Regions from separate parts of the Stenotrophomonas maltophilia group sp. vghtpe118 genome, predicted to be linked through region 3. Evidence: predicted binding sites of a transcription regulator. Region 3 holds the regulator's gene; each other region holds the start of a gene.
The links. Region 3 encodes FliA, which starts transcription of late flagellar genes. Its sites were predicted from a motif close to TAAAGTTTNNCNNNCNNNGGCCGATAA; they were not measured.

Region 1 (3,271 bases), 3.6 Mb from region 3:
CGAGATGATGCTGGGTGAAATCAGGCGCACGGACTTCACGATCGAGGGGAAGATGCGGTTCTTCAACCGGCATACCCTCATTGGATTGTGATCGCTGACATCCGGCGAGAGTCGCTCTGGAAATGGTGCATGCAGGGAGATTATTGGTGAAAGAACAGCTCTTGACGATCGAGGAAGCTTACATGGCGATGTTCTACTTCCTCCAGATCGACTATTCCCGCGGCCCCAGCGATGAGATCGGGGGGCTGCTGGGTTCACTTGGCTGGAGTCTTAAGGAGGATCGAAGCCCCACGGATCCAGGTGCGTGGGAGGACTGGTTGGACGCGGTGAGAGCGTCCATGGGGAACAGCGAGGAGGGCATAAAGGATATGAGTGCTACCTACACTGATCTGAAGCGGTAGCCGGATTGTTGCGAGCTCCCATGGGTAAGGTGGGCAGGGGTAGTCCGTATGAATCAGGAATTCTTCAGGACAGAAATGAAGCCGAAGACGAAAGTGGCCATGCCGAGTCATGAAGCTGTTGGCTTCAGATTGATGGTTCGATAATGAGCATTTCGCTGTTTCTGGAAGTCGAAGCCGGTGCCGATCTGGGTGCCGTGCTGCACGCCCTGGATTCGATCCAGGCCGAGTACTCCGACGGTACTGACGGTCTGCGTGGATATCTTCCAGCATCCAACACTGGCTTCGGGTTCGGCATCGTCGACCCGCCGGAAGCTGTCGTAGCGGAAGGGATTGAGGCCTCGTGGCAGGTGGGCCTGCTCGGCTCGTTTCATTTCCGCGCGAGCGGGTTTGAACGTGCCTGGGAGGAAATATGCCACTTCATCAAGCGTTACGCCGCGACGTGCGAGTTCCAGTTTGTGCTCTCCTTCCAGTTCGAGAGCGTCTATGCGGCAAGTCTCGGGAAGGCTCTGGTCTTCCCGGGGCCTGTTGCCCTGTAATGCCAGATAGCGGGGCGGCAGGCCCCGGCCTTATCCTATTCTCGGTACACGTGGCGATATGCCTTCTGGATATAACGCCCTCGTGGGTCGCCCGCTTTCACACCTGTCTGCACAGTTCCAGAGTTTTGGATCGATATAATAATATCGCCCTATAAAGTTTCCCTTGCCTGCGCCGCCATCGATCATACGGCCATGATCAAGGGAATTGAGATGCTCGCCTTACGCAACCTCCGAGTGGGATCCCGGCTGGGTGCCGGGTTCGGTTTGCTGCTGCTGTTCATCGTGGCCATCGTCGGCCTGGCGCTGTACGGAAACCATCTGAAGTCTGCCCAGTTCTCGAAAGTGGTGGACGTCAACATGGTGAAGATGCGGCTGTTGAACGAGATGCTGGATACCAACAACGCAGTGTTGATGCACCGCAGGCTGATGGTGATCAAGCGCGGCGAGGATTTCGACAAGGATTATCAGAAAGCGCAGGAGCTGTCGCAGACCTACGATGGTATCTGGGCCAAGTACATCAAGATTCCACGCGACGCCACCGGCGATGCCCTGGTTGCGAAAATCGACGCGGCACGCAAGGCGACAGACGCCTCCACCCAGCATCTGCACGAGCGCATGAAGGCGGGTGATTTTGACGGTGCGGCCAAGGAACTGCTCGCCGAGCACGGACTGGCTACCGCATGGAACGAGACGATCTCGACCCTGCTGCGGCATCAGGAGACACTGACCGCGCGCAGCCGCGAGGAATACCGTTCAACCGAATCCTGGACCGGCACGCTGTCGATCGTGTTCGGCGTGCTGAGCCTGATACTGGGCTCGCTGGCCGCGTGGGCCATCACCCGCAGCCTGACCCGCCCGCTGGAAGGTGCGGTGAAGCTGGCCGACGGCATCGCCAACGGGCGGCTGGACAACAGCATCGACGCGTCCGGCAACGATGAGGTGACGCAGCTGCTCAGGTCGATGCAGCACATGCAGGCGCAGTTGCAGTCGGTGATGGCGGCGCAGGGCGAGTTGGCCCGTCAGCACGATGCAGGCAGCCTCAGCTATCGCATGGACGAAGGTGCCTTCCCCGGCGACTACGGGCGCATGGTGCACGAGACGAATGCGCTGGTCGGCTCGCACGTGCAGGTGCAGAACCGGCTGATCGAAGTGATGAAGCATTACGCCCGTGGCGACCTGTCGGTGGACATGGATCCGCTGCCGGGCGAGAAGGCGGCGATCACCCAGGCAATGGACGAGACCAAGACCAGCCTGTCGGCGATCAACAGCGAGATCCGCCGGTTGGCGACAGCGGCCGCGGCAGGCGACTTCAGCCTGCGCGGTGACGAAGGTCGCTTCGCCTACGATTTCCGCGACATGGTGGCCGGGCTCAATCGTCTGATGCAGACCACCGACGAGAACCTGGTACAGGTGTCGACGCTGCTGCAGGCTATTTCGCGCGGTGACCTCACCGTACGCATGCAAGGTGATTTCCACGGCGTGTTCGCCCGCATGCGCGATGACTGCAACGCCACCGTCGATCAGCTCAAGCAGATTGTCGGCCGCATCCAGTCCAGTGCGTCCAGCATCAACCTGGCAGCGGGCGAGATTGCCTCGGGCAACACCGATCTGTCGCGGCGTACCGAGCAGCAGGCGGCGAACCTGGAAGAGACGGCGGCGTCGATGGAGGAACTGACCTCCACCGTGAAGCAGAACGCCGAGCACGCACGCCAGGCCAACCAGCTCGCCATCGGCGCGCACAGTGTCGCGTCACAGGGCGGCGAGGTGGTCGGCCAGGTGGTCACCACGATGTCGGCCATCGAAGCCTCGTCGAAGAAGATCGCCGAGATCATCAGCGTCATCGACGGCATCGCCTTCCAGACCAACATCCTGGCCTTGAACGCGGCGGTGGAAGCCGCGCGTGCCGGCGAGCAGGGCAGGGGCTTTGCGGTGGTGGCCAGTGAGGTGCGCACGCTGGCACAGCGCTCGGCCGGTGCGGCCAAGGAGATCAAGGGCCTGATCGAGGATTCGGTCGGCAAGGTCGCCGATGGATCGGCGCTGGTCCGCCAGGCAGGCACCACAATGGGCGAGATCGTGGCGTCGGTGCAGCGCGTGACCGACATCATGGCCGAGATCTCTGCCGCGTCGCAGGAGCAGAGCTCGGGCATCGAACAGGTCAACCAGGCGGTGGTGCAGATGGACGAGACCACGCAGCAGAATGCGGCGCTGGTGGAAGAAGCCAGCGCGGCGGCACGCTCCATGGCGGAGCAGGCCAACCTGCTGGCCGAGGCGGTATCGGTGTTCCGCACCGGTGCGGCAACCGCGGTTGCAGCCGTGCGTCCGGCCCTGGCTGCG
Region 2 (3,271 bases), 3.6 Mb from region 3:
GTGGCGCTTTACATGCTCTTCTATGCGGTGGGTAGTGGTGCCGGTGCGGCTGCCGGGCCCTGGGTGCACGCCCGGCACGGCTGGCCTGCCGTGTGCCTGCTGGGCGCCGGCATCGCGCTGCTGGCGCTGCTGTGGTGGGCAGCGTGGCGGAGGCGGGCGGTGAAAGCAGCGGCTGCCGCGCGAATCGGTAGAGTCGACTGTTAGTCGACTGCTCCTCGTTCCGACGGCAAAAAGCTCCGCGCTGCGCGCGGTAGTACTAACAGTCGACTCTATCCGCCACCGGGATTCTTCATTTCCGCCAGTTCAGCGCTGCAACGCGCGCCGCCCCGGCGCTTCCTGCAGGTCGGCGCTGGCCACCACCACGCGGTTGCGGCCGCTGCGCTTGGCCTCGTACATCGCCGCGTCGGCACGTGCCATCAAGCGTTCGTAGTCCGGGTGGCCATCATGGCCGGCCACGCCGATGCTGGCAGTCAGCGACAGAACCTGGCCGTTGGCCAGTGCCACTGGCGACTGCGCGATCTGCCGGCGCAGGCTCTCGGCGATCACCGAGGCCTGTGACTCACTGGCGGCAACCAGCACCACCACGAACTCCTCGCCGCCGTAGCGGAACAGGTAGTCGCTGCCGCGGGTCAGCTGGCCGAGCAGGCCGGCCACGTGCTGCAACGCGCGGTCGCCGGCATCGTGGCCGTGGCCGTCGTTGATCGCCTTGAAGTGATCCAGGTCGAGCAGCAGCAGCGAGAACGGCGTGCGGTTGCGCGTGGCCAGCTCGATCTCCCTGCGCAGCACGGTAGGCAGGAAGCGGCGGTTGAGCAGGTTGGTCAGGGCATCGCTGCCGGCATCCAGTTCACCGATGCGTTCGAACAACAGCGTCATCAGGGTACGGATGGCGGCCAGGTCCTCGCGAATGGCCGGCAGCACCGCCAGTCGTTGCGCCGGGGTGTCATGGTTTGCCCGCTGCAGGTTGCCGTCGATGCGGGCCATCAGTTGGCCGACCTGCTGGGTTTCGCTGCTCTCGCCGAAGCTGGGGATGCCCTTGTGGGTGAACCACAGGCCGAATTCCGAGGTCGCCAGGCTGGCGCTTTCGCTGGCCTGCACGTGGCCGGCGAGTGCGTACAGCAGGGCGTTCTCCCAGTCCAGCAGCAGTGCACGCTGACGCTCGCGTTCAGTACCGACATTCTGCACCAGCGAGAACAACCGGTAGGCAGCATCGGCGCGGGTGGAGCGCTCACGTGCATGGGTGTAGGCCAGGGTCATGCCTTCCATGGCGATGTCCATGATCGCGCTGAGGCAGTCGATGGCGGCGAACGCGGTGGCGCTGTCGGGCGCGTCGTCGCGCAGGCGCACGAACAGCTCGTGCTTGAGTACGCGTGCGCCGCGGGTGACCAGGTCGACCGGAATGCCGACCCGGGCATGCACATCGCCGATCACCCGTTGCGAGGCAACGGTGGCGGCAATGCCGTCGGCATCGGTGGTCAGCAGCTGCACCAGCCAGCGCTGCATGGCCGGTTGCAGGCGTTGCTTGACCTGATCGTGGGACAGGAAGCGGCGTGCACGCCCGTCCTGCAACAGCACTTCGTAGAAGCGTTGGGCCAACGCCGGCGGGGCATCGGTTGCGGCGGCGTGCAGCAGCGCGGTGGCGGCAGGGCCGGCCTGTTGCAGGCAGTGCTGCCAGGCCTCGGCCAGCGGCTGGCTGGCATCGTCCAGTTGGGGTGGTTCCACGTCGATCTCTGACTGCGTACGGCAAACCACGGGTATCGGCCGCGGTGGCGTGCGGTTGATGGTGGGCAAGCCGGCCAGTTTAAGCGCGATGCAGGGTCGTCCGGCACGCAGGGCACATCAGGCCTGCGGTAGCAATGAGCGAACGCATTTGAGAATCACTCGCATTGATGGGAGAATGCGCGCACGGATCGGGCCGCAGGCGACTGCAGCGACGCTCCGCCTCCCCCTCGTCGTTGCCTCAAGCCCTTTGCCAGAGGCCCCGTTGCCCTGCCAGAAGGTCCAGATCATGTCTCCTGCCGTTGTCCTCTCGCCGCGCCCGCTGGCGCTCGCCGTTGCCGCCCTGCTGGCGGGCAGCGCCCTGACCGCCCAGGCTGAAGCCGACGCCACCGATATCGACACGGTGCACGTCACCGCTTCGCAGATTGCCCGCCAGGCGTTGGGTACCTCGACCATCACCGCAGAGGACATCGCCAGGCGCCCACCGGCCAACGACATCGCCGAACTGCTGCGCACCATGCCGGGCGTCAACCTCACCGGCAACAGCGCCTCGGGCCAGTACGGCAACAACCGCCAGATCGACCTGCGCGGCATGGGCCCGGAAAACACCCTGATCCTGGTCGACGGCAAGCGCATCGGTGCGCGCGATGCCGTGCGCATGGGCCGCAGTGGCGAGCGCAACACGCGCGGCGACACCAACTGGGTGCCGGCGGAGATGATCGAGCGCATCGAAGTGCTGCGCGGACCGGCGGCGGCACGCTATGGCTCCGGTGCTTCCGGTGGCGTGGTCAACATCATCACCAAGCACCCGACCGGCGACCTGACCGGTGCGGTCGACCTGTACGGGCTGGTGCCCGAACACAGCGCCGAAGGTGGCAGCGAGCGCGTCGGCCTGCAGCTGAGTGGGCCGATGACCGACACGCTGTCGTTCCGCCTGTACGGCAACCTCAACAAGACCGACGCCGATTCACTCGATCTCAACCGCCAGTACGCCACCCAGCCGAACGCAGTGCCACCGGCTGGCCGCGAGGGCGTCAAGAACCGCGACATCAACGCGCTGCTGCGCTGGGACGTGACCGCCGACCAGGTGGTCGAGTTCGAGGCCGGCACCAGCCGCCAGGGCAACATCTATGCTGGTGACCGCGCGGTCAGCACCACCGGCACTTCGACCGGCATCGATCTGGCCGCCCTGGCCGACGGCAAGGCGGAAACCAACCGCATGTACCGCAACACCGGCGCGATCACCCATCGTGGCCGCTGGGGCGATGTCACCTCGCGGGTGACCGCTGCAGTTGAAGCGGTGAACAACTCGCGCATCAACGAAGGCCTGGCCGGTGGCCCGGAAGGCAGCTTCAACGGCACCGACTGGTCGACCTCGCGCCTGCGCAACTACCAGCTGGATGGCGAAGTGAGTTTCCCGACCACGCTGGGCGGCGCCGAGAACATCTGGACGTTGGGCTTTGAATACCTGGACAGCCGGCTGACCGACCCTTATTCGATGAGCCAGTCCAGCAGCAGCGGCGGTGGCATCCCGGGGCTGTCGGCCGATCGTGCG
Region 3 (3,271 bases):
GGAGGAAGGCGGCGTGATCGCGCTGGTGGGCCCGACCGGCGCCGGCAAGACCACCACCATCGCCAAGCTGGCCTCGCGGTTCGCCGAGAAGCACGCGCCGCGTGACGTGGCTCTGGTCACCACCGACACCACCCGCATCGGCGCCCGCGAGCAGCTGTATGGCTACGGCCGGCAGCTCGGCATCGCCGTGCACGAGGCCAACAGCGGCACCGACCTGGACCAGCTGCTGGAACGCCTGAAGGACTACAAGCTGGTACTGATCGACACCGCCGGACTGGGCCCGCGCGACCGCGCGCTGGCCGCCCAGCTGCAGTGGCTGCGCGCCGCGCGCCAGGTGCGCACCCTGCTGGTGCTGCCGGCCAACACCAGCTTCGGCGACATGGACGAGGTGGTCCGCCGCTTCGGTGCCGCCAACCTGCAGGGCCTTGTGCTGAGCAAGCTGGACGAAACCGGCCGCTTCGGCAACGCCCTGTCGGTGGCCGTGGACCACGCCCTGCCGATCACCTGGGTGACCGACGGCCAGGACGTTCCGGACGACCTGCACCGGGCCAGTGCGGCCAATCTCGTACTTCGCCTTGAAGATTTGCGCCGAGCGGCCGATATGCCCTGCAACCCGGAGTTGAACCATGCCGTCGCGTGAGTACGCCAAGCTGACCAAGACCTTCCCGCTGTCGGCCACCCGCAGCGAGCCGCTCGGCCCTGTGCGCACCATCGCCGTGACCGGCGGCAAGGGCGGCGTGGGCAAGACCAACGTGTCGGCCAACCTGGCCGTGGCGCTGGCCGGCATGGGCAAGCGCACGCTGCTGCTGGACGCCGACCTCGGCCTGGCCAACATCGACGTGATCCTGGGCTTGAACCCCACCTATACGCTGGCCGACCTGGTTGCCGGCCGCTGCTCGCTGGACGACGTCATCGTCGAAGGCCCGAACGGCGTGCTGGTGGTCCCGGCCGCGTCCGGCCGCCGGCACATGGCCGAGCTGGCCCCGGCCGAGCACGTCGGCCTGGTCAACGTGTTCTCCGAGCTGGAACGCGAGCTGGACATCATGGTGGTGGACACCGCCGCAGGCATCACCGACGGCGTGCTGACCTTCTGCCAGGCCGCGCAGGACACCGTGGTGGTGGTCTGTGACGAGCCGGCTTCAATCACCGACGCCTACGCGCTGATCAAGGTGCTCTCGCGCGAACGTGGCGTGGACCGCGTCCAGGTGGTGGCCAACATGGTGCGCGACCCCAACGAGGGCCGCGTACTGTACGAGAAGCTGACCCGCGTCTGCGAGAAGTTCCTCGCCGATGTCTCGCTGAACTATCTGGGCTGCGTGCCGCAGGATGACTGGCTGCGCCTGTCGGTGCAGCGCCAGCAGCCGGTGGTGAAGGCCTACCCGTCCAGCCCGTCCGCACTGGCCATCACCGAGATCGCGCGCCGCACGGCCCGCTGGCAGGCGCCCACCGAACCACGCGGCGGCGTCGAGTTCTTCCTCGAACGCATCCTCAAGCAGCGCGGGGTGGCGGCATGAAAGGCGCGGCCCAGTACAGGGAAGTCCAGCGCTCGGCGGCCAACGACGTCATCGCCCAGCACTCGGACCTGGTGCGGCGCATCGCCCACCATCTGGCCGCGCGCCTGCCGGCCAGCGTCGAAGTCGACGACCTGATCCAGGCGGGCATGATGGGCCTGATCGAGGCTTCGCGCAGCTACGACGCCGACCAGGGCGCCTCGTTCGAGACCTATGCCTCGATCCGTATCCGTGGCTCGATGATCGACGAGATCCGCCGTGGCGACTGGGTGCCGCGCTCGGTGCACCGCCGTGCACGCGATGCTGCGGCCACCATCCGCCGCCTGGAACAGAGCAGCGGCCGCGCCGCCAGCGCCACCGAAGTGGCCGCCGCGATGGAGATGCCACTGCCCGAGTACCTGCGCCTGATGGAAGACGCTGCGCGTGGCCAGGTGCTGAGCCTGGAGTCGCGCATCGAGGACCAGGGCGAGCTGGACACGGTCGCCCAGGGTGGCCCGACCCCGCAGCAGGTGCTGGAGCGCAGCGAGTTCGGCCGCGAGCTGGGCAAGGCCATCGGCCATCTGCCCGAGCGCGAACAGCTGGTGCTCTCGCTCTACTACGAGCAGGAACTCAATCTGAAGGAGATCGGCGCGGTGCTCGGCGTGAGCGAGTCGCGGGTCTGCCAGATCCACGGCCAGGCGGTGCTGCGCCTGCGCGGCCGGCTGAAGGTATTCGAGGCCGTCGACGCCGGCCTCGAAGAATGAACATCCCCGAGGCAGCTGCCCCCGGCCGCCCGGAATGAACAACAAAGGAACTCTGCTTTGAACAAGAACATGCGCATCCTGATCGTGGACGACTTCTCGACCATGCGTCGCATCGTCAAGAACCTGCTGGGCGATCTGGGCTTCACCAACACCGCCGAAGCCGAGGACGGGCATGCCGCGCTGTCGCTGCTGCAGAGCCAGCCGTTCGATTTCGTGGTCACCGACTGGAACATGCCGGTCATGACCGGCATCGAGCTGCTCAAGGCGATCCGTGCCGACGCCAAGCTGAAGACCCTGCCGGTGCTGATGGTCACCGCCGAAGCCAAGCGCGAGCAGATCATCGAAGCGGCCCAGAACGGGGTGAACGGCTACATCATCAAGCCGTTCACCGCGCAGACGCTGGAAGAGAAGCTCGGCAAGATCTTCGAACGCCTGGCGGCCAGCGCCTGATGGACACCACGGTCGACAAGAATGCCCTCGCCCTGCGCCTGCAGGAAGCACTGGACGCACTGGAGTCCGGTGACGAAACCGCCTGGCGGCAACGCATCGACGGACTGGTCGCGCTGCGCACGCAGCCGATGATGAGCGGCCTCTCGCGGCTGGCCCGCGAGCTCGGGCAGGCCCTGGGTGAACTGCCGACCGTGCCCAGCGAGGCCGGCGAACTGGACGATGCCTGCGCACGCCTGGACCACGTGGTGGCGATGACCGAACAGGCGACGCACCGCACCCTGGACCTGGCCGAGGAATGCCGCAGCCTGACCGAACAGCTGCGCGCCGAAGGCCTGCAGCCCGGCCAGGATGCACAGCTCGAGCGCATCCGCCACAACCTCACCGAGATCGCCCTGACCCAGAGCTACCAGGACCTGACCGGGCAGATCATCCGTCGCGTGGTCGGCATCGTCCGCCGCGTGCACGAGGGCTTCGGCGCGCTCGGCCTGCCGCCGGAACAGCATCGCACCGATCCGGAACTGGCCGGGCCGGCACTGAAGGGACTGGACCGCCACGCGGTCTCGCAGA

Region 1: a site for FliA is predicted at 1,090-1,116, ahead of ACUDTM_RS18465 (methyl-accepting chemotaxis protein). Genes of this name have one in related genera too.
Region 2: a site for FliA is predicted at 1,752-1,778, ahead of ACUDTM_RS18590 (GGDEF domain-containing protein). Genes of this name have one in related genera too.

What each region holds. Positions count from the first base shown of each region.
Region 1 is NZ_CP199672.1:4,036,000-4,039,270, forward strand. Features, by position in the region: gene ACUDTM_RS18450 (DUF2628 domain-containing protein) at 1-91, shown strand, start outside; gene ACUDTM_RS18455 (hypothetical protein) at 147-401, shown strand; gene ACUDTM_RS18460 (hypothetical protein) at 545-937, shown strand; gene ACUDTM_RS18465 (methyl-accepting chemotaxis protein) at 1,148-3,271, shown strand, end outside.
Region 2 is NZ_CP199672.1:4,061,592-4,064,862, forward strand. Features, by position in the region: gene ACUDTM_RS18585 (MFS transporter) at 1-204, shown strand, start outside; gene ACUDTM_RS18590 (GGDEF domain-containing protein) at 304-1,719, opposite strand; gene ACUDTM_RS18595 (TonB-dependent siderophore receptor) at 2,006-3,271, shown strand, end outside.
Region 3 is NZ_CP199672.1:467,751-471,021, reverse strand. Features, by position in the region: gene flhF (flagellar biosynthesis protein FlhF) at 1-640, shown strand, start outside; gene ACUDTM_RS02230 (MinD/ParA family ATP-binding protein) at 627-1,514, shown strand; gene ACUDTM_RS02225 (RNA polymerase sigma factor FliA) at 1,511-2,254, shown strand; gene cheY (chemotaxis response regulator CheY) at 2,312-2,704, shown strand; gene ACUDTM_RS02215 (protein phosphatase CheZ) at 2,704-3,271, shown strand, end outside.